DNA from 3 places in the Marinobacter sp. KM021 genome. Region 1 is predicted to be linked to each of the others. Evidence: predicted binding sites of a transcription regulator. Region 1 holds the regulator's gene; each other region holds the start of a gene.

The links. Region 1 encodes FliA, which starts transcription of late flagellar genes. Its sites were predicted from a motif close to CTAAAGTTTNNNNNNNNNNNGCCGNTAA; they were not measured.
Region 2: fliD (flagellar filament capping protein FliD) is a predicted target of FliA. The motif match lies at 3,352-3,379, and genes of this name have one in related genera.
Region 3: RVM24_RS08490 (methyl-accepting chemotaxis protein) is a predicted target of FliA. The motif match lies at 4,248-4,275, and genes of this name have one in related genera.

Annotation. Positions count from the first base shown of each region.
Region 1 covers NZ_CP136129.1:648,485-654,174, reverse strand. The annotation lists gene RVM24_RS03115 (protein phosphatase CheZ) at 1-226, opposite strand, end outside; gene cheY (chemotaxis response regulator CheY) at 247-630, opposite strand; gene RVM24_RS03105 (RNA polymerase sigma factor FliA) at 790-1,533, opposite strand; gene RVM24_RS03100 (MinD/ParA family protein) at 1,566-2,378, opposite strand; gene flhF (flagellar biosynthesis protein FlhF) at 2,449-3,765, opposite strand; gene flhA (flagellar biosynthesis protein FlhA) at 3,823-5,690, opposite strand, start outside.
Region 2 covers NZ_CP136129.1:2,011,408-2,017,097, reverse strand. The annotation lists gene RVM24_RS09500 (flagellin) at 1-878, opposite strand, end outside; gene RVM24_RS09495 (flagellin) at 1,250-2,722, shown strand; gene RVM24_RS09490 (flagellar protein FlaG) at 2,794-3,228, shown strand; gene fliD (flagellar filament capping protein FliD) at 3,422-5,380, shown strand; gene fliS (flagellar export chaperone FliS) at 5,447-5,690, shown strand, end outside.
Region 3 covers NZ_CP136129.1:1,803,783-1,809,472, reverse strand. The annotation lists gene RVM24_RS08510 (DNA topoisomerase III) at 90-2,234, opposite strand; gene RVM24_RS08505 (BolA family protein) at 2,383-2,739, shown strand; gene RVM24_RS08500 (L-threonylcarbamoyladenylate synthase) at 2,736-3,359, shown strand; gene RVM24_RS08495 (hypothetical protein) at 3,387-4,049, opposite strand; gene RVM24_RS08490 (methyl-accepting chemotaxis protein) at 4,317-5,690, shown strand, end outside.

The DNA.
Region 1 (5,690 bases):
GGGCGTCTATCTGAAAATTTCGGATAGCCTCGTGCAGGCTCCGGGTCAACCGCCCCACTTCCCGATAGAGGCTCTGGTCGCGAACTTCACTAAGCTCGTTGATCACCGACATCGCACGGGCGTAATCGCCGGAACTGATGCATTCGGCCAGTTCGGAGCTTTGCTGCTGGAGCTTTTCGGTTACCTCCGGGTCGAGGCCCTGATGGTTCTCGTTCTTGTCAGTCATGACAGCCATCCGACCTCTGGTTACTGGATTCGCTCGAAGATCTTCTCAATCTTTTCCTTGAGAACGGCAGCGGTAAACGGTTTGACGACGTACCCGTTAACGCCGGCCTGCGCCGCCGCCACAATCTGGTCACGCTTGGCCTCCGCGGTTACCATCAGCACCGGCAGGTTCTTCAGGTTCTCGTCTGCCCGCACCGCCTTGAGCAGATCAAAACCCGACATGCCAGGCATGTTCCAGTCGGTCACCAGGAAGTCGTACTTGCCGCTCCTGAGCATGGGCAATGCAGTGTTGCCATCGTCCGCTTCATCCGTATTGGTGAAGCCAAGATCGCGCAGCAGATTCTTGATGATTCGCCGCATTGTGGAAAAGTCATCCACAATGAGAATTTTCATGTTTTTGTCCAATGGGACCTCCAGTCAGTAACACCCGGATTTCATTAAGCCTTTTGAAAGTCTAGCAGGCCGCTGCTTTAACCGCTTATTGTGTGGTGTTTGGCCGCGTTGTAAAGCGCCGGTTACCAAAATCTACACAGTTACGCGCCGCGCGGTCAGCGCCGGCCCGGTTTATTCTGGCTCGTCTTCCCGCCAATCGGACAACCGCCCCCTGAGACGAAGGGCCGCCTGGCTATGAATCTGGCTGACCCGGCTCTCGCTGACGCCCAGCACCGCGCCGATTTCCTTCAGGTTGAGCTCTTCCTGGTAGTAGAGGCTCAACACCAGCTTTTCTCGCTCAGGAAGCTCTTCGATTGCCTCTGCCAGGCTTTTCTGGAATGCATTTGATGCAATGCCATCCAGGGGATTATCGCTGGCCTCTGTTTCTTCTATCGGCAGCTCTCCGGATTCATTGAGCTCATCAAGGCTAAAAAGTCGGCCACTGTTGGCGTCTGCCAGGGACGCATGATATTCCGACAGGTCAATGCCCAGCTCTTCGGCAACATCGACATCCTGGGCCTCGCGCCCGGTGCGGTCTTCAACCGTTTTGATGGCTGCCGCGATACGGCGGGCATTGCGGTGAACGGAGCGGGGAACCCAGTCGCCCTTGCGGATTTCATCCACCATGGCACCGCGGATACGAATGCCTGCGTAGGTTTCAAAGGTGGCACCCTTGCCGGTGGAATAGCGTTGTGCAGCTTCCAGCAGGCCAATCATGCCGGCCTGCATGAGGTCTTCAAGCTGAACCGAGGCCGGCAAACGGGCCATCAGATGAAGGGCGATTTTCTTGACCAGCGGCGCATGCTCCTCAATCAGCTGAGAGGGGCCTTTTGCGCCAGCCTGATGGTAGATTCCCAGGTTTTTCGCCAATGTCATGTATCCGGTTTTCTTATAGGACTGGATTCAGATCAGACTTCGACGAGCCGCTCCACGAAAAACTCCAGATGCCCTCTTGGCGATGATGGCAGCGGCCAGCTGTCCACTTTCTCTGCCAGGGCACGGATCGCCAGCGACGCCTTAGCCCGTGGATAGGCATCCAGAACGGCCCGCTGCCGCTGAACGGCTTTTTTGACGGCTTCGTCGTAAGGCACGATACCTACATATTGTAGTGCTACATCAAGGAAACGCTCGGTGACACGGGTCAGTTTTTCATACAGATGCCGGCCTTCCTGCTCATTTCGCACCTGATTCGCCAGAATACGGAAACGGTTGGTGCCGTAGTCGCGATTCATCAGTTTGATCAGGGCATAGGCATCGGTAATGGAGGTAGGCTCATCGCACACCACCAGCAGCAATTCCTGGGAGGCCCGCAGGAAACTGACGACCGACTCGGAAATACCGGCTGCTGTGTCAACAATCAGCACATCAATCTGGTCACCCAGCTCGCTGAAGGCGTTGATCAGCCCTGCATGTTCCATCGGGCTCAACTGGGTCATACGCTGGGTGCCGGACGATGCGGGGACAATCTTGATACCACCCGGGCCGTTGACCAGAACGTCCTTGAGGTCGCACTCGCCACTGAGCACATCCTGCAGATTGCGATTGGCGGTAATGCCCAACAGCACGTCGATATTGGCAAGGCCAAGGTCTGCATCCAGCAACACCACCCGCCGGCCTTTCTGGGCCAGCGCGATACCGAGGTTGACGGACACATTACTCTTGCCGACACCGCCCTTGCCGCCGGTAACCGCAATCACCTGAACCGGATGTGGTCTGCTCATACTGTTATCAGTCTCTTACTGCGTTCTTGTGTGGGCACAAACGGCAGCGCACCGGCTGTACCACCGGGCCTCAGGCCCCTTCTGCAACGGCCTGGCCGTGCTGCATTGTTTTCAGGCGTTCTACGCCCAACCGCACCAGAGGAATGGCCTCTGCCCGGTGCAGGTCTTCGGGAATCTTCTGGCCATCGGTATACCATGCCACTGGCAGGCCGGTTTCCATGACAAAGCCCAAAGACTCACCCAGTGTCAGCGCTTCGTCAATTTTGGTCATCACGCAGCCTGCAAGGTTTGCCATCTTATAGCAATGCCACACGGATTTCATGATGCGCGGCTGGCTGGTGGCAGACACGACCAGATGGGTACGGATATTGTGATCGCTCCGGGCCAACTCCGCCAGCTGTTCCTGATAACCGCGATCCGAGCTGGTCAGCCCGGCAGTATCAATCAGAACCAGGTGCCGGTCTGACAATTCGTCCAGAATGTCATCCAGGGAATGACTCTCGTCCACAACCCGGACCGGAACATTGAGGATACGGCCAAACACAAACAGCTGTTCATGGGCTGCCACCCGGTAGCGATCGGTGGTGACCAAAGCCAGGGAATCCGGCCCGTGCTCCAGTACATATTGGGCTGCCAGCTTGCCAATGGTGGTGGTCTTCCCAGACCCGGTTGGCCCCACCAGCGCATAGACGCCGCCGGCCTCAAGCCAGTGTTCCCGAGCGGTACGTACGCCGGTGGCCAGCATCTTCAGGGATTGCTTCCAACCGTCTTCCAACCTGCCGGCGCGATGCTGACGGGACAGAGAGGTTGCCAGCTCCGCGCCCAGGCCAAATTCCTGCAGCCGCTCTGCAAGCCTCTGCTGAACCGCATTGGATGCCGCGACTGCAGGCTTCTCGGGTACCGAGGTACGGCCGCTGACCATCTCTCTCAGGGAGTTGATTTCCGCTCTCATGCTCGCCAACTCATCCGAGTAGCCCGCCTCTGGTCGGCCACCCGCATTGCCCACCGAGGTCGATCCACCAGCCAACTCACCTGACCAGTCGGCAGCCGGCCGATCATCAGCCAGTGCACGATCATATTCCGCGCCGACACCCGCCCGCTTCTCCCGCACTTCGCGAATGCGACTGCGCGATCGGTTCAACTCTTCTTCCAACCGACGATGCTGGTCTGCCTGCAGCTCCGCCAGGCGCGAGCCGTTGGTGGCCTGTGCCGCTTTCTCGCCAAGGCGCTGGCGTGCCATATTTTCGTCATAGTCCAGGGCCGTCACAATTTCGACGCCTCCGTCCACCCGGCGATTGGACAAAATAACGGCATCCGGCCCCATCTCATGACTGACCTGTTTCAGGGCTTCGGCCATGGTCTTTGCAAAAAACCGTTGTACTTTCATAACGCTTCATCCTCCACCGGCGTGCCCGAATCGGGTGTTCGCCTTGCCCTGCCGGCCTTACTGGCCAACAGAGGCGACTATCGTGATCTGTTTGTTATCCGGAATTTCCTGGTACGAGAGCACATGCAAACGCTCTACCCCATAACTGGCAAACTTTGCCAGCACTGGCCGCAAGGGCCCGGAAACCAGAAGAATCGCCGGCTTGCCCAGCATTTCCTGGCGCTGAACACTGTCCTGAAGAGACCGCTGCAGCTTTTCCACCATGTTGGGCTCAAGCACCAGGCCAATATCTTCCTGTCCGCCGGATTGTTGACTCTGCTGAACAGACTTAAGCAATAACTGTTCCAGATCGGGATCCAGAGTGATCACCGGAATCTCGGCATCGTTGCCACAGATGCTCTGAACGATCATTCGGCGAAGCGCCTGGCGAGCCAGGGTGGTCAACAGTTTCGGGTCCTGGCTTCTGGGGTGCACGTTAACAATGGCCTCGGCAATGGAGCGCATATCCCTGACCGGCACTTCTTCCCGGAGCAGGTTCTGCAGTACCCGCAGCAGGACGCTCACGGAAATCGTCGTAGGCACCAGCTCCTCCGCCAGTTTCGGAGCCATTTTCTCCAACTGGTCCAGCCACTTCTGGGCCTCTTCATGGCCGATAAGTTCATGGGCGTGCTTTTGCAGAATCTGGTTAAGGTGGGTAGCCACCACCGTGCTGGCATCCACCACGGTATAGCCCAGGGTCTGGGCCTGGTCTTTCTTGTCTGGCTCAATCCAGATGGCATCCAGGCCAAAGGCCGGATCTTTGCCTGCAATGCCTTCCACCTTGCCAAACACCTGGCCCGGATCAATGGCCAGCTCACGTTCCGGGTGAATCTCCGCCTCGGCAATGGTCACACCCATCAGGGTAATGCGGTAGACGTTTGGCATCAGGTCCAGATTGTCCCGAATGTGCACTGACGGCATCAGGAAACCCAGATCCTGAGACAGTTTTTTCCGAACCCCCTTGATGCGACTGAGCAGCTGCCCGCCCTGGGATTTATCGACCAGAGGAATCAGCCGGTAGCCCACTTCCAGACCAACGATGTCAACGGTCGCCACATCATCCCAGCCCAGCTCCCGGGTTTCACCGGGCGCCGGCAGCGCCTGTCCTTCTGCGCCGGACCGATCCTGAACCACCTCGCCACCGGCACGGGGCGCTCCACCAGCCATGCCGCCACGACCGGCGTAAACGCCCTCTTCTTCCACAGTCTGGCTTTGCTTTTTCCAGATCAGCCAGGCCGCACCGGCGGCAAGGCTGCCCAATCCCAGGAAGGCAACATGGGGCATGCCCGGAATCAGACCCAGGATAATCAGGATGACTGCGGCAATACCGATGGCCTTGGGCGCGTTGAACATCTGATGAATGATCTGCCCGCCCATGTCCTGGCTGGCCGTTACCCGCGTTACCATGATGGCAGCGGAAGTAGACAGCAACAGTGATGGAATCTGGGCAACCAGGCCGTCACCAATGGTCAGCAGCGCGTACCGCTGCATCGCCAGGCCAAAGTCCAGGCCATGCTGGAGCATGCCGATCGAGATACCACCAATGATATTGATCGCAAGAATCAGCAACCCCGCAATGGCATCGCCCTTTACAAACTTGGACGCACCATCCATGGACCCATAGAAATCCGCTTCCTGGGCAATCTCCGAACGGCGGCTTTTGGCCTCGTCCTGGTTGATCAGGCCCGCGTTCAAATCCGCATCAATGGCCATCTGTTTGCCGGGCATGGCGTCCAGGGTAAAACGGGCACTGACTTCCGACACCCGGCCGGCACCCTTGGTGACTACCAGGAAGTTGATGATCATCAGGATGGCAAACACCACCAGACCAACCGCATAGTTCCCGCCAATCAGAACCTCACCGAACGATTCGATCACCTTACCGG
Region 2 (5,690 bases), 1.4 Mb from region 1:
GCATTGATCGCGGCAGCGAGGTCTGCACTATCCAGCGAATTGGTGGAGCCGGCCGCAATGGTCTCAGTCACGGTGACAGCAGAGGCTGTGCCCACGCTGATCGACAATGAGTAGACAGTGTCGTTACCAGAAGTGGCCGCAGCTCCATCAATCGCGGCAAACGTCACATCCTGTACGTTGGTTGCCGAAACAGTAGGTAATCCTGGTATGTTCGCCTGTTTAATAGCATTTACTGTGGCTTCGGCAGAAGCGTCTGTTCCAGTTCCAGGTATCGGATAGGCTTCGCTTTGTCCTACAGAAATCGTCAAATCACCATCAGCTAACGGAACATCTGATATCTGGCGCGGGCCCGAAGATGCGAGAGAGCCAATTTGATCGGCTCTAGACCCACGGGACAAATCGACGCTGATGGTATCGCCCGAATTCGCACCGACCTGGAATGTTTTCTCCCCGAAGGACCCATCCAGTACCTTCAGGCCGTTAAAGTTTGTTTGTTCAGCTATGCGCTGTATTTCTTCGATCCGCTGCTGAACCTCTTGATCAAGCGCGATTCTGTCGGACGCACTGTTGGTCGCGTTGGCAGATTGAACTGCCAGATCTCTAACGCGCTGCAGGTTATTAATGACTTCGTTTAATGCTCCTTCGGTAGTTTGTGCAAGGGATATACCGTCACTAGCATTTCTTTGGGCGACATTGAGACCAGAAATTTGTGACTGAAACCGCGTGGATATGGCAAGGCCGGCAGCATCGTCTTTGGCCGAATTAATTCGGAGGCCGGAGGATAGTCGCTGCAGTGCCACGTTGGCATCACCTTGTGAGGCATTGAGGTTTCGTTGGGCATTCAATGAAGCAATGTTGGTATTAATCACCTGAGGCATATCAATTCTCCTTGCTCAGAGTTGCCGGTCGCTAGAGCTCTATGTTGAATAGTGCGCTTCGGCAGAAATTCGTTGAGTTACAGTCTTGGTTGTCACTAAGCGAAGGGTGTGCCAGTTTTTTTAAAATAGCTTTATCGTTTTGTTTTTAAAAACTTTATCTGATGGTATGAGTCTGAAACCTGATGGGTGTTGTGGGAGGTGAAGGGAAAGAAATTGCCGGTTTTACATTCCTTTACAAAATCTTGAATTTTTTTTCTAAAGCAATTTGGCTCAGTGCCGTTAATCAGGATAACAGGGTGGCGCTCTAAACATGTAAGTCGAGCGCTAGGCCTCATCCATGAAATCACGACATCAGTCGAAGGAGAAGCATTATGGCTCTCGGTATCAACACCAATGTAGCGTCACTAAACGCACAGAACCAACTGAGTAAGTCTCAGGGGATGAACGACCAAGCATTGCAGCGTCTGTCCTCAGGTCTTCGTATTAACTCCGCGAAGGATGACGCTGCGGGTCTGGCGATTTCGACGCGGTTTCAGTCCCAGATTTCTGGCTTGAACGTTGCCACCCGAAACGCCAATGACGGGATCTCTTTGGCGCAGACTGCTGAAGGTGCTCTTAATGAGATCACTAACAACCTCCAGCGGATTCGCGAGCTCGCAGTTCAGTCGGCCAACGCTACCAACAGCTCTTCTGATCGAGCTGCACTTAACGACGAGGTGCAGCAGCGTCTGGCTGAAGTCGAGCGTATTTCAACGCAGACCGCGTTCAACGGTTTGAAAGTGCTTGACGGCTCCTTTGGTCAGCAGGACTTCCAAGTCGGCGCTAACGCCGGAGAAGTTATTGGTGTTGACTTTACTCAGGGCACTCGTCTCCAGCAGATTGGGTCTCTCGCCACGATGACTGGTACTGCTGACGTGAGTGATGCTGCGCTCGCCGCTGGAGATTTGCAGATTAAGGTGGGGGATGGAGACTTTGTTACAATTGGTGCCTCATCATCGGATTCGGCGGAAGATAAGGCTCAGGCAATAACAGATGCCAATGTTCAGGGTCTCACCTCTGTTTCGGCAACCAATGTACAGGATGTGACGTTTGCCGCGATTGATGGAGCTGCGGCCACTTCTGGTAACGACACTGTCTACTCATTGTCGATCAGCGTGGGCACAGCCTCTGCTGTCACCGTGACTGAGACCATTGCGGCCGGCTCCACCAATTCGCTGGATAGTGCAGACCTCGCTGCCGCGATCAATGCGCAGGGTATTGAGGGATTGACTGCGAGTAGCAACTCCACTGGCGTTATTCTGACTAATGCGGATGGCAAGAACATTACCATCACGGCTGAGACAACGGCTGTTGGAACTGCTGCAGCTACGGCGACTGGAAGCACGTCCGGGCTCGCATTGACAATCGGTACTGCCGCAGGTGCTGTACTCCGCGGACAAGTGACGATCGAGGCGCTCGAAGATATTACTATCGGCGGTGACGATCCAACTGTAGCGGGTTTCGATGATGGCCAGATTGCAGCAGCCACTGGTAACCTCTCTAGCTTGAGTGTTACAGATGTTGCCAATGCCAACGATGCCATCAAAAGGATCGACTCAGCGTTACAGACCGTGAACAGTTTCCGAAGCGAGCTCGGTGCGGTTCAAAACCGCTTCGAGTCCACCATCGCCAACCTGAGCACCTCGGTCGAGAACCTCAGCGCATCCAACAGCCGTATCCTGGACGCTGACTTCGCGGCAGAAACTGCCAACCTGGCTAAATCCCAGGTACTGCAGCAGGCCGGTATCTCCGTCCTGGCTCAGGCGAACGCCCGTCCGCAGCAGGTTCTGTCCCTCCTGCAGTAAGGGGCATAGCGGTAACGGCCGGAACCCTCGGGTTCCGGCCTTCCGCCGTTGAAGGATAGCGAGGTACAGCTATGAATGACGTTAACCTGAACAGCCCGGACCTGAAACTGGTGCGCTCTGGCGCCCAGGCTCCGGCCAAGGCACTGTCGTCATCTCAGGCCGAGGGCCGGAACGCCCCTGACCTTGCTGCTTCGGCTGCCGGTACCCGCCAGGTGCAGGCTCCTCAGGTTGCTCAACAGGCTTCGCAGGCTGAAAAGCTGCAGGCCCGTAATGAAGAGCAGCGCAAGGAGCTGAATGAGGCGGTTAGCCAGTTGAACGACTTTGTTCAAACCGTGCAGCGGGATCTTCAGTTTGAAGTGGATAACGAAATGGGCCAGACCATCGTAAGGGTGGTTGATCAGCAAACCCAGGAAGTGATCCGCCAGATCCCGGACGAAGTGGCAATGAGGTTGGCAGAAAAATTGCAGCAGGACGAACCGCTGACGTTGTTTAACATCAAGGTGTAAAAGCTTGCCGCTTTTGCGCGGGTGAAAACGACGGTATTTCAGCACCGCCGCCTCTGAGAAGAGCCGGCGGTGTTCTGCGTTTACGCACTGTTACAAATCGGCATAGGAATTTTCCGAAAAAAGGCAAAGTTTTGCCGCCTGCTGCCGATAAACTGATCAGTACAGAGAATCGCCCCCCTGAGGAGGCACGGTTATGGCCAGTATTTCATCATTAGGTATCGGCTCCGGCGTTTTGACGTCGGATCTTGTCGACCAGTTGGTGGCTGCGGAGCGCAGGCCCACGGAAGTTCGGCTGGATCAGAAAACAGAGCGTACAGAAGCGCTTATTTCTGCCTATGGCATGTTGCGGAGCGCCGTAACGGAGCTGCGCCTGCCTATGCGACAGCTCGGTTCTGCGGATGCGATGAAGTCGTTTTCGGCCACTTCCTCGGGTAGCAATATTGATGTGTCGGTGGATGCCAGCAAGGCCAGCCGCGGCTCTTACAGCCTCGATGTGAAAAGTCTGGCGCAGTCCCAGGCCCTGGCCAGCCGGGATGTGTTCGCCGACCGGGATGCCACCAGCGTTGGCCGTGGCACCATGACGCTTCAGGTGGGTGACAAGACCACCAACATCACCATCGATTCTTCCAACGACACCCTGCAAGGCCTGGCGAATGCCATCAACGAGGCCAATGCGGGCGTCTCTGCCGGTGTGATTGATACCGGCAACGGTTTCCAGCTGGTGTTGTCTGCGGATGAGACCGGTGAAGCCAATGCCGTGAATATTTCCGTTACTGAAGATGGTGCCGCTCCGGGTTTGAGCCGGTTTGCTTTTGACACAGCAGATCCCGATAACGTGGATGGCATGCGCCAAACCATTGCGGCGAGCGATGCGGTGATGGAAATCAACGGCGTGGAAATTCGCCGGGCCACCAACACCATTGAAAACGTGGTGGATGGACTGACCTTCAACATTACTGGTGAGGGTAAGTCCACTATCAAAGTGAAGCAGGACACGGCGGCGGTTGCCGAGCGTGTTCAGGCGTTCGTAGACAAGTTCAACGAGCTGCAGGGTACTATTCGTGAGCTGTCTTCGTTCGATAGCGAAACCGGCCGGGGCAGTATTCTGACCGGGGATTCCACGGTTCGGAACATTCAGAACCAGTTGAAGCGGGTTTTAACAGATATTATTCCCGGGCTGGAAAACGCCAGTGTGCGGAGCCTGGCAGATGTGGGTATCAGCACCGATTTTCGTACTGGTGAGCTGCAGTTTGATAGTCAGAAGTTTCAGCAGCAGCTTCGGGAAAACCCGGATGATGTAACCGCTCTGTTTGCAGAGCAGGGCAGAACTAGCGATTCCCAGGTGGAGTTTGTTCGTAGCGGCTCTAATACTCGCCCGGGTGATTACAGTATTAATGTTACCCAGATGGCGACTCGGGGCAGTTTGAATTACGCGAGCGCCGATACCGTTAATGTTGGCGCTGACAACAGTTTCACTTTCCGGGTAGATGGTGAAACCACAGCGACTGTTTCGATTGCTGCAGATAACTATTCCGGTGAAGATTTTGCCGCTGCCATTCAGGCAGCCTTGCGCGAGAACTCGGCATTGAACGCGGCAGGCCGTTCGGTTCAGGTGGCTTATGATGCCACAGAGGGGTTGACGTTTACCTCTAACCGCTTTGGTAGCGATTCTAACGTAAGCCTGACCGGGCTGAGCAACGTTACAGGGCTTAACACCGCCACCGGCACCGCCGGCCAGGATGTCCAAGGCACCATTAACGGCCAGACTGCCCAGGGCGACGGCCAGGTGCTGTTCCTGGCAAACAGTGCCGGTGGCGATGCCGCTGGCCTGCAGGTGCGCATTACCGGTGGTGACGTAGGCAACCGTGGCTCGGTGAAGTTCATCGAGGGCGTGAGTGAACGCGCGGTAGATGCCATTACCAGCATTCTGGGTGCAGACGGTGCGTTGAGCTCCCGAACCGATGCCCTGAACCGGGACCTGGAGCGCATCCAGGAAGACCGGATCAAGCTGGACTTGCGGATTGAAAGCTATCAGGAACGCCTGGTGAAGCAATTCAGCGCCGCCGATTCCCTGATCTCCCAGCTTAACAGCACACGAGATTACGTGAGCCAGCAGTTGGCGGCCCTGGCGCCGAACAGGCAAAACGATTAAGTCAGCTATACTGATGGTTGGCCAGCCAACCATGGCATACCGGACAACGGTGAAACGAGGTTATATATGAACGGTTTACAGGCGTATCAGCGCGTTAATACCCAAACCAGCATCACCGATGCAGACCCGCACAAGTTGATTCAGCTGCTGTATAACGGGGCGATCGAGCGGATTAACATGGCCAAGTCAAAAATTCAGGCCAAGGATTACGCAGCTAAGGCTCAGTTACTCAATAAAGCCATTGAGATTATCGGTGGCCTGCGGGCGTTCCTGGATTTCGAAAAAGGCGGTGAACTGGCCACCCGGCTGG
Region 3 (5,690 bases), 1.2 Mb from region 1:
CACAGAGCGGAGTGAAAATCCTCTGCATTAGAGGCCAAGTATCCCAAAAAATGAGGCTGCGTTCAGTAGTGATATGTAGAATTCCGTAACTACAGCGCAGGCTTGCCGTTGGCGTCGTTCACTGTTTGTCGGCAGGCGGGGAAATTACTGCAGCCCCAGAACCAGCCTTTTTTGCTTTGGCGCCTCACCAGGGGTGAAAAGCAATGGGGGCAGGGCACGGGTTTCTGCCCGGTTCCGTCTGCCGGTGCACTGTCTTCCAGAGGGCGCGTGCCGTTACATTTTGGGTAGCGGGTGCAGGCAAAAAAACGTCCGAATTTTCCTTCCCGCTCGACCATGGGCGCCCGGCACTTTGGGCAATGCACCGACGTTTCGCTGACCGGAGTTCCGGTCGCATCGGGCGCCCGATGAATGAATTCGCGGATTTCCTGCTTTAGCGACTCCAGAAATGCCCTGGGGTCGTCTTCGCCACGGCGGATGCTCTCCAGTGTTGCTTCCCAGACCGCTGTACGGTCCGGGGTACGGATAGTGTCCGGCAGCGCCGCAATCAGCGCCTTGCCTTTGTCGGTGGCGCGGATGAATCGCTTTTCCCGGTACAGGTAATCTCGCCGGAACAGTGTGTCGATAATGGCGGCGCGGGTGGCTTCCGTGCCAAGGCCATCGGTCTCCCTCAGGGTTTTACGCAGTTCCGGGGCCGCCACGAAACGAGCGATGTTGGTCATCGCCGACAGCAAGGTGGCATCGGTAAAGTGCTGGGGTGGCTGGGTTTTGCGTTCGGTTACCGTGGCGTTGCTGCAGGTGACCGGCTCACGACTCTCCAGCCTTGGCAGCGGTGGTTTTTCCGGCTCGTTGTTGTTCTCCCGAAGTTTCAGCTCCAGGGCTTTCCAGCCGGGGGTGAGTATCGCCGTCTCGGTGGCCCGGAATCTGTGTTCCTGAACCTGCACCGTCAGTTTTCCCTCACGGTGAACTGCATCCTGGGCGAACTGCATCAGATAGTAGCGGCTGATCAGGTTATAGATCTTTTCCTCGGCGGCCGTCAGCTTGCCATTCGGGGTAGGGCGGACGGTCGGAATGATCGCGTGGTGGGCGTCCACCTGTTTGTCGTTCCAGGCCACGGAGCGCCGGTTACTGTCCAGTTGCCCGGTAAGCGCTTCCAGCTCGCCGGATACCCGACCAATGGCGCGAATCACCTGCTCCCGTTGATGAAAATGTTCCTCGGGCAGGTAACGGTTGTCGGACCGGGGGTAGGTGATCAACTGGTGCCGTTCATACAGATTCTGGGCGGTGTCCAGCACGTCTTTGGCTCCCATCCCGAACAGTCGCCCAGCTTCTATCTGCAGTGCCGACAGGGACAGCGGCAGGGGCGGTGGTTCGGGCCGGTCCCGGAAGCGGGACTCTGCGATGGTGCCGGGCCGACCGTTCACGGCATGGGCAATTTGCTCAGCTACCTCTCGGCTGAGCAGGCGCTTCTCCTCGTCCAGGCGGTCCTCATAGGCTTCATCCGGCAGCCAGCGGGCGGTAAACGGGCGTTGGTCCGCGTCCTCTTCGGAGGCTTGGAATTGGCCTTCAATGCGGTACCAGGGCTTGGGCTCGAAGTTCTTGATGGTGTTATCGCGTTCCACAACCAGGCCAAGCACCGGTGTTTGTACTCGGCCAACCGAGTAAACGCCGTCCTGACCCTGTTGCTGGTAGCTCAGGGTGTAGAACCGGGTGAGGTTGATACCATACAACCAGTCGGCCCTTTGTCGGGCCAGGGCAGAATGGGATAGCCGGCGGAATTCCTTGTTGTCTCTCGGTGCCTGAATGGAGCGCGCAACGGCGCTGGGAGTCAGGTCGTTAATCAGTACCCGCTTGACCGGAACGGTGGTGCCAACGTAACGCAGCACTTCGTCGACGAGGAGCTGGCCTTCTCGGTCGGGGTCGCCGGCGTGGGTGATCATGTCGGCCTGTCGAATCAGGGATTCGAGCACCTTGAGTTGCTGTTTTACGCTGTCTTTGGGGATAAGCTGCCATTGTTCCGGGAACATGGGCAGGTCTTCCTGGCGCCACTTTTTCCATGCCGGGTTGTAGCGCGCGGGCTCGGCCGGCTCCAGCAGGTGGCCTATGCACCAGCTGACAGTGGCCGCTTGCGGGCCTTGACCGCATCGAATCCAACCCTGGCCTTTCTGGTGCGGGCCGGGGAGGGCGGCGGCGATGGCTCTGGCCAGGCTGGGTTTTTCGGCGATGTACAGATGCATGGTGTTGGCGGTTCGCTGAGTGGCATCGGAATGTGTCTGTTTGGGGCTTTTGTGTCAAGGGCTTCGGGCTTATCGTTTGTTGTGTAGTAGACTGGTTGTGTTGGGGGAGGCGGCTGTGGTGACTTAAACGGACGGTTGTGGAGTAGTTATGAAAGTTCAGAACGCAATTGAAGCAAAACTTAAAGACGGGTTTGCCGCGCAGCTGCTGGCTGTGGAGAACGAGAGCCATATGCATTCGGTGCCGCCGAATTCGGAAACCCATTTCAAGGTGACGCTGGTGTCGCCGGAATTTGCCGGTCAGATGAAGGTTAAGCGGCATCAGGCCATTTATAAAGTGTTGGCGGATGAGCTGGCGGGGCCTGTGCATGCTTTGGCGTTGCATTTGTATACGCCGGAGGAGTGGGCGGCCAGTGGTCAGGCGGCGCCGGATTCGCCCGGTTGTATGGGTGGGTCTAAGGGCGATGACGCCATGGCTGCAAAATTGGGACAGGGAGTGAATTCATGAGTCAGTTTTTCCAGATCCATCCTGAGAATCCGCAGAAGCGGTTGATCAACCAGGCGGTTGATATTCTTCGTAGGGGTGGGGTGATTGTGTATCCCACGGATTCCGGGTATGCGCTGGGTTGTCACCTGGGTGACAAGCAGGCGGCGGATCGTATCAAGCGTATCCGGAAGCTGGATGACAAGCATAACTTTACGCTGGTGTGCCGGGATTTGTCGGATATTGGTGTGTACGCCAAGGTGGATAACACTCAGTACCGTTTGCTGAAGACGTTCACACCGGGGCCGTATACGTTCATTCTGCCAGCCACAAGTGAGGTGCCGCGCCGGTTGTTGCATCCCAAGCGTCGGTCTATTGGTGTGCGGGTGCCGGATAACGAGATTGTTCGGGAGCTGCTGGGCGAGTTGGGCGAGCCGATCATGAGCAGTACCCTGATTCTGCCCGATGAAACTGAGCCGATGACCGATCCCTATGAAATCCGGGATGTTCTGGAACACGAGCTGGATTTGATCATTGATGGCGGGTTCTGTGGGATGGAAGCGACTACAGTGGTGAACTTTCTTGGGGATGCGCCCGAGGTCACCCGGGTTGGTAAGGGCGATCCCGCCCCGTTTCAGGTTTAACGGTCAAAGACCAATGCCACCCGGGTATCAGGCCCGGGTGTTCAGGTTGAAGGCGTAGCGTTGTACGCTGTTACCGAAGTCGGGTTGGCCGCTGTTGGCGTTGCGTTTCAGGCTGTCGTAACGGTGGATGACATCCTGTAATCCGTTGAACTGCTGGTTGTCGCTGAGCAGTGAATCCAGCAGGGAGTTGTTCACGCCGTAGGCCTGATTGAGCTTCAGGGCGTTATCCATAAAGTGCAGTGTCGGTTCGCTGACGCTCAGCCGACTGAAGGCTTCCCGGAAGCCCCGGTTGTTGTTCAGGTCCATTTCAATTCTTTCGCGAAGCTCCTCGGGCAGCTTCCCCTCAACTACCGCATTGCCGTTCTCACCTTTTCCCACGCTCAGGGCCGTTGCCGGGTGCAGGTTGTACTCGGCAAGTTTGTGCCGGAGGGTTTCACGAACAAAGGAAAGATCCTGTGCAACGGTCTGTTTGTACTGGCCGAGTGGGAGCTTGCGAGCTTTCAGGCTGCCGGGGTCCAGCTCTGACTGCCCGGACGGGGTAAAGCGGTCATCACCCGGGCTACCGGCGGCTTCGGGTTGCTTCGTGGCAGCGGGTTTCTCACCATCAGGGTTGGCTGCCGGTGCCTGGCGGCTGTCCATGGCTTGCTGAAAGCGTGTGCTGGCTTGTATCAGGGATGTCAGCAAAGACATGGTGTATTTCCTCCTCGGCGGTAAATAACTGCCGGAAATCCGTTTATGGGTTGTGTTTGTGAGTAATAAGCAGGTTTTGGGCCAGGTTGTTCTTGAGGTTCGGCAGTCTGTACTTGCGCGGAAATGTAAAACTTTGCAACGAGTGTCATAGGGATCGCATCGGGCTGATCTGGGTCATATAAAAATTGACGTATGTCTATAAAGTTATGCCCGAAACTGCCGTCATAACAGATGGTTGTTCAGTTGATCTTCCGCTGCCGGGGTACCATGAAAAAACAACACTCGATCCGTTTTCTGCTGCTTGCGGCCCTGGCCGTTGCGTTTTCCATCATTTTGGCGTTTACGGTTGTCTACAGCGCCCATTCGCAGCGCGCGCACCTTGAGGAATACAGCCACAAGTATGTGGATGGGCTGGCAAAATCCTACTTTGACGGACTCAACACCATGATGGTCACCGGTACCATCAACAACCGGCAGGTACTGCGTGATCGGGCGAAGGCTTCCGAGGATGTTCTGGATATTCGGGTGGTGCGCAGCGATCAACTGAATGCGATGTACGGCGCCGGCAATGCGGAGGAGAGACGTCGCGAACCTGAAGATCTTCGAGCATTGCGTGGCGAGCGGGTGGAGCTCTACTCGGCAAATGACCAGGGCCGGGTTTATACCCTGATTGAGCCGGTTATTGCCGAGGCAGACTATCAGGGGGTGAATTGCCTCGGCTGCCACCAGGCCCAGGAAGGGGAGATTCTCGGTGCCATCCGGGTGGACTATTCCCTGGCCCAGAGCGACGCCCGCCTGCAGCAGCAGTTGCTGGTGGGTGGTGGTGTTCAGGTGGTCATTTTCGTTGTGATTTTCTTCCTGACCGCGCTGGTCCTGGGGCGGCTGGTGTTTTCCCGGTTGCGCAGGCTCCATGACCGGATGGATGAAATATCCCGGAATTCGGATCTATCCATTGAGCTGGACGTTACCCGCAACGATGAAATCGGTTCACTGTCCCGCGCCTTTAACCGAATGGTGGCGAAGATTCGGGAGAGCATGCATACGGTGATGGACAACGCTGCCCAGGTTGAATCAGCGGCACGGACCATTGCCGGCAAGGCGGAAACCACGGAACGTGAAGTGCTTGCTCAACGTGACAACACCGACCAGGTGGCCAGTGCCACTACAGAGATGGCGGCATCCGCAGTTCAGGTGCGGGAGAACGCGGTGAATACCGCTCGCAAATCCGCAGACACAGCGAAGGCGGCGGAGACCGGTGAGCAGTTGGCCCACAACGCCGTGAAGGGTATTGAGACACTTAACACCGAGGTGCAGAGCGGTGCCCAGCGAATCGAACAGCTGGATCAGCGCACCACCGAGATGGCCACCCGTCTGGAGCTGATTTCCGAGATTGCAGACCAGACCAACCTGCTGGCACTGAACGCCGCCATTGAAGCCGCCCGTGCCGGTGAGCAGGGCCGTGGATTTGCCGTAGTGGCTGATGAAGTGCGCGCGCTGGCGTCCCGCACCCAGGCGTCCACGGAGGAGATTCGCCACACCATAGATGGCCTGAAGAAAGAGGTGGTGGATTGCGTGGGCACCATGCGCCATGCCTCTGAACTGGCGCAGCATCAGGTGGAGTCGATTCTGAAAGTGGAAACG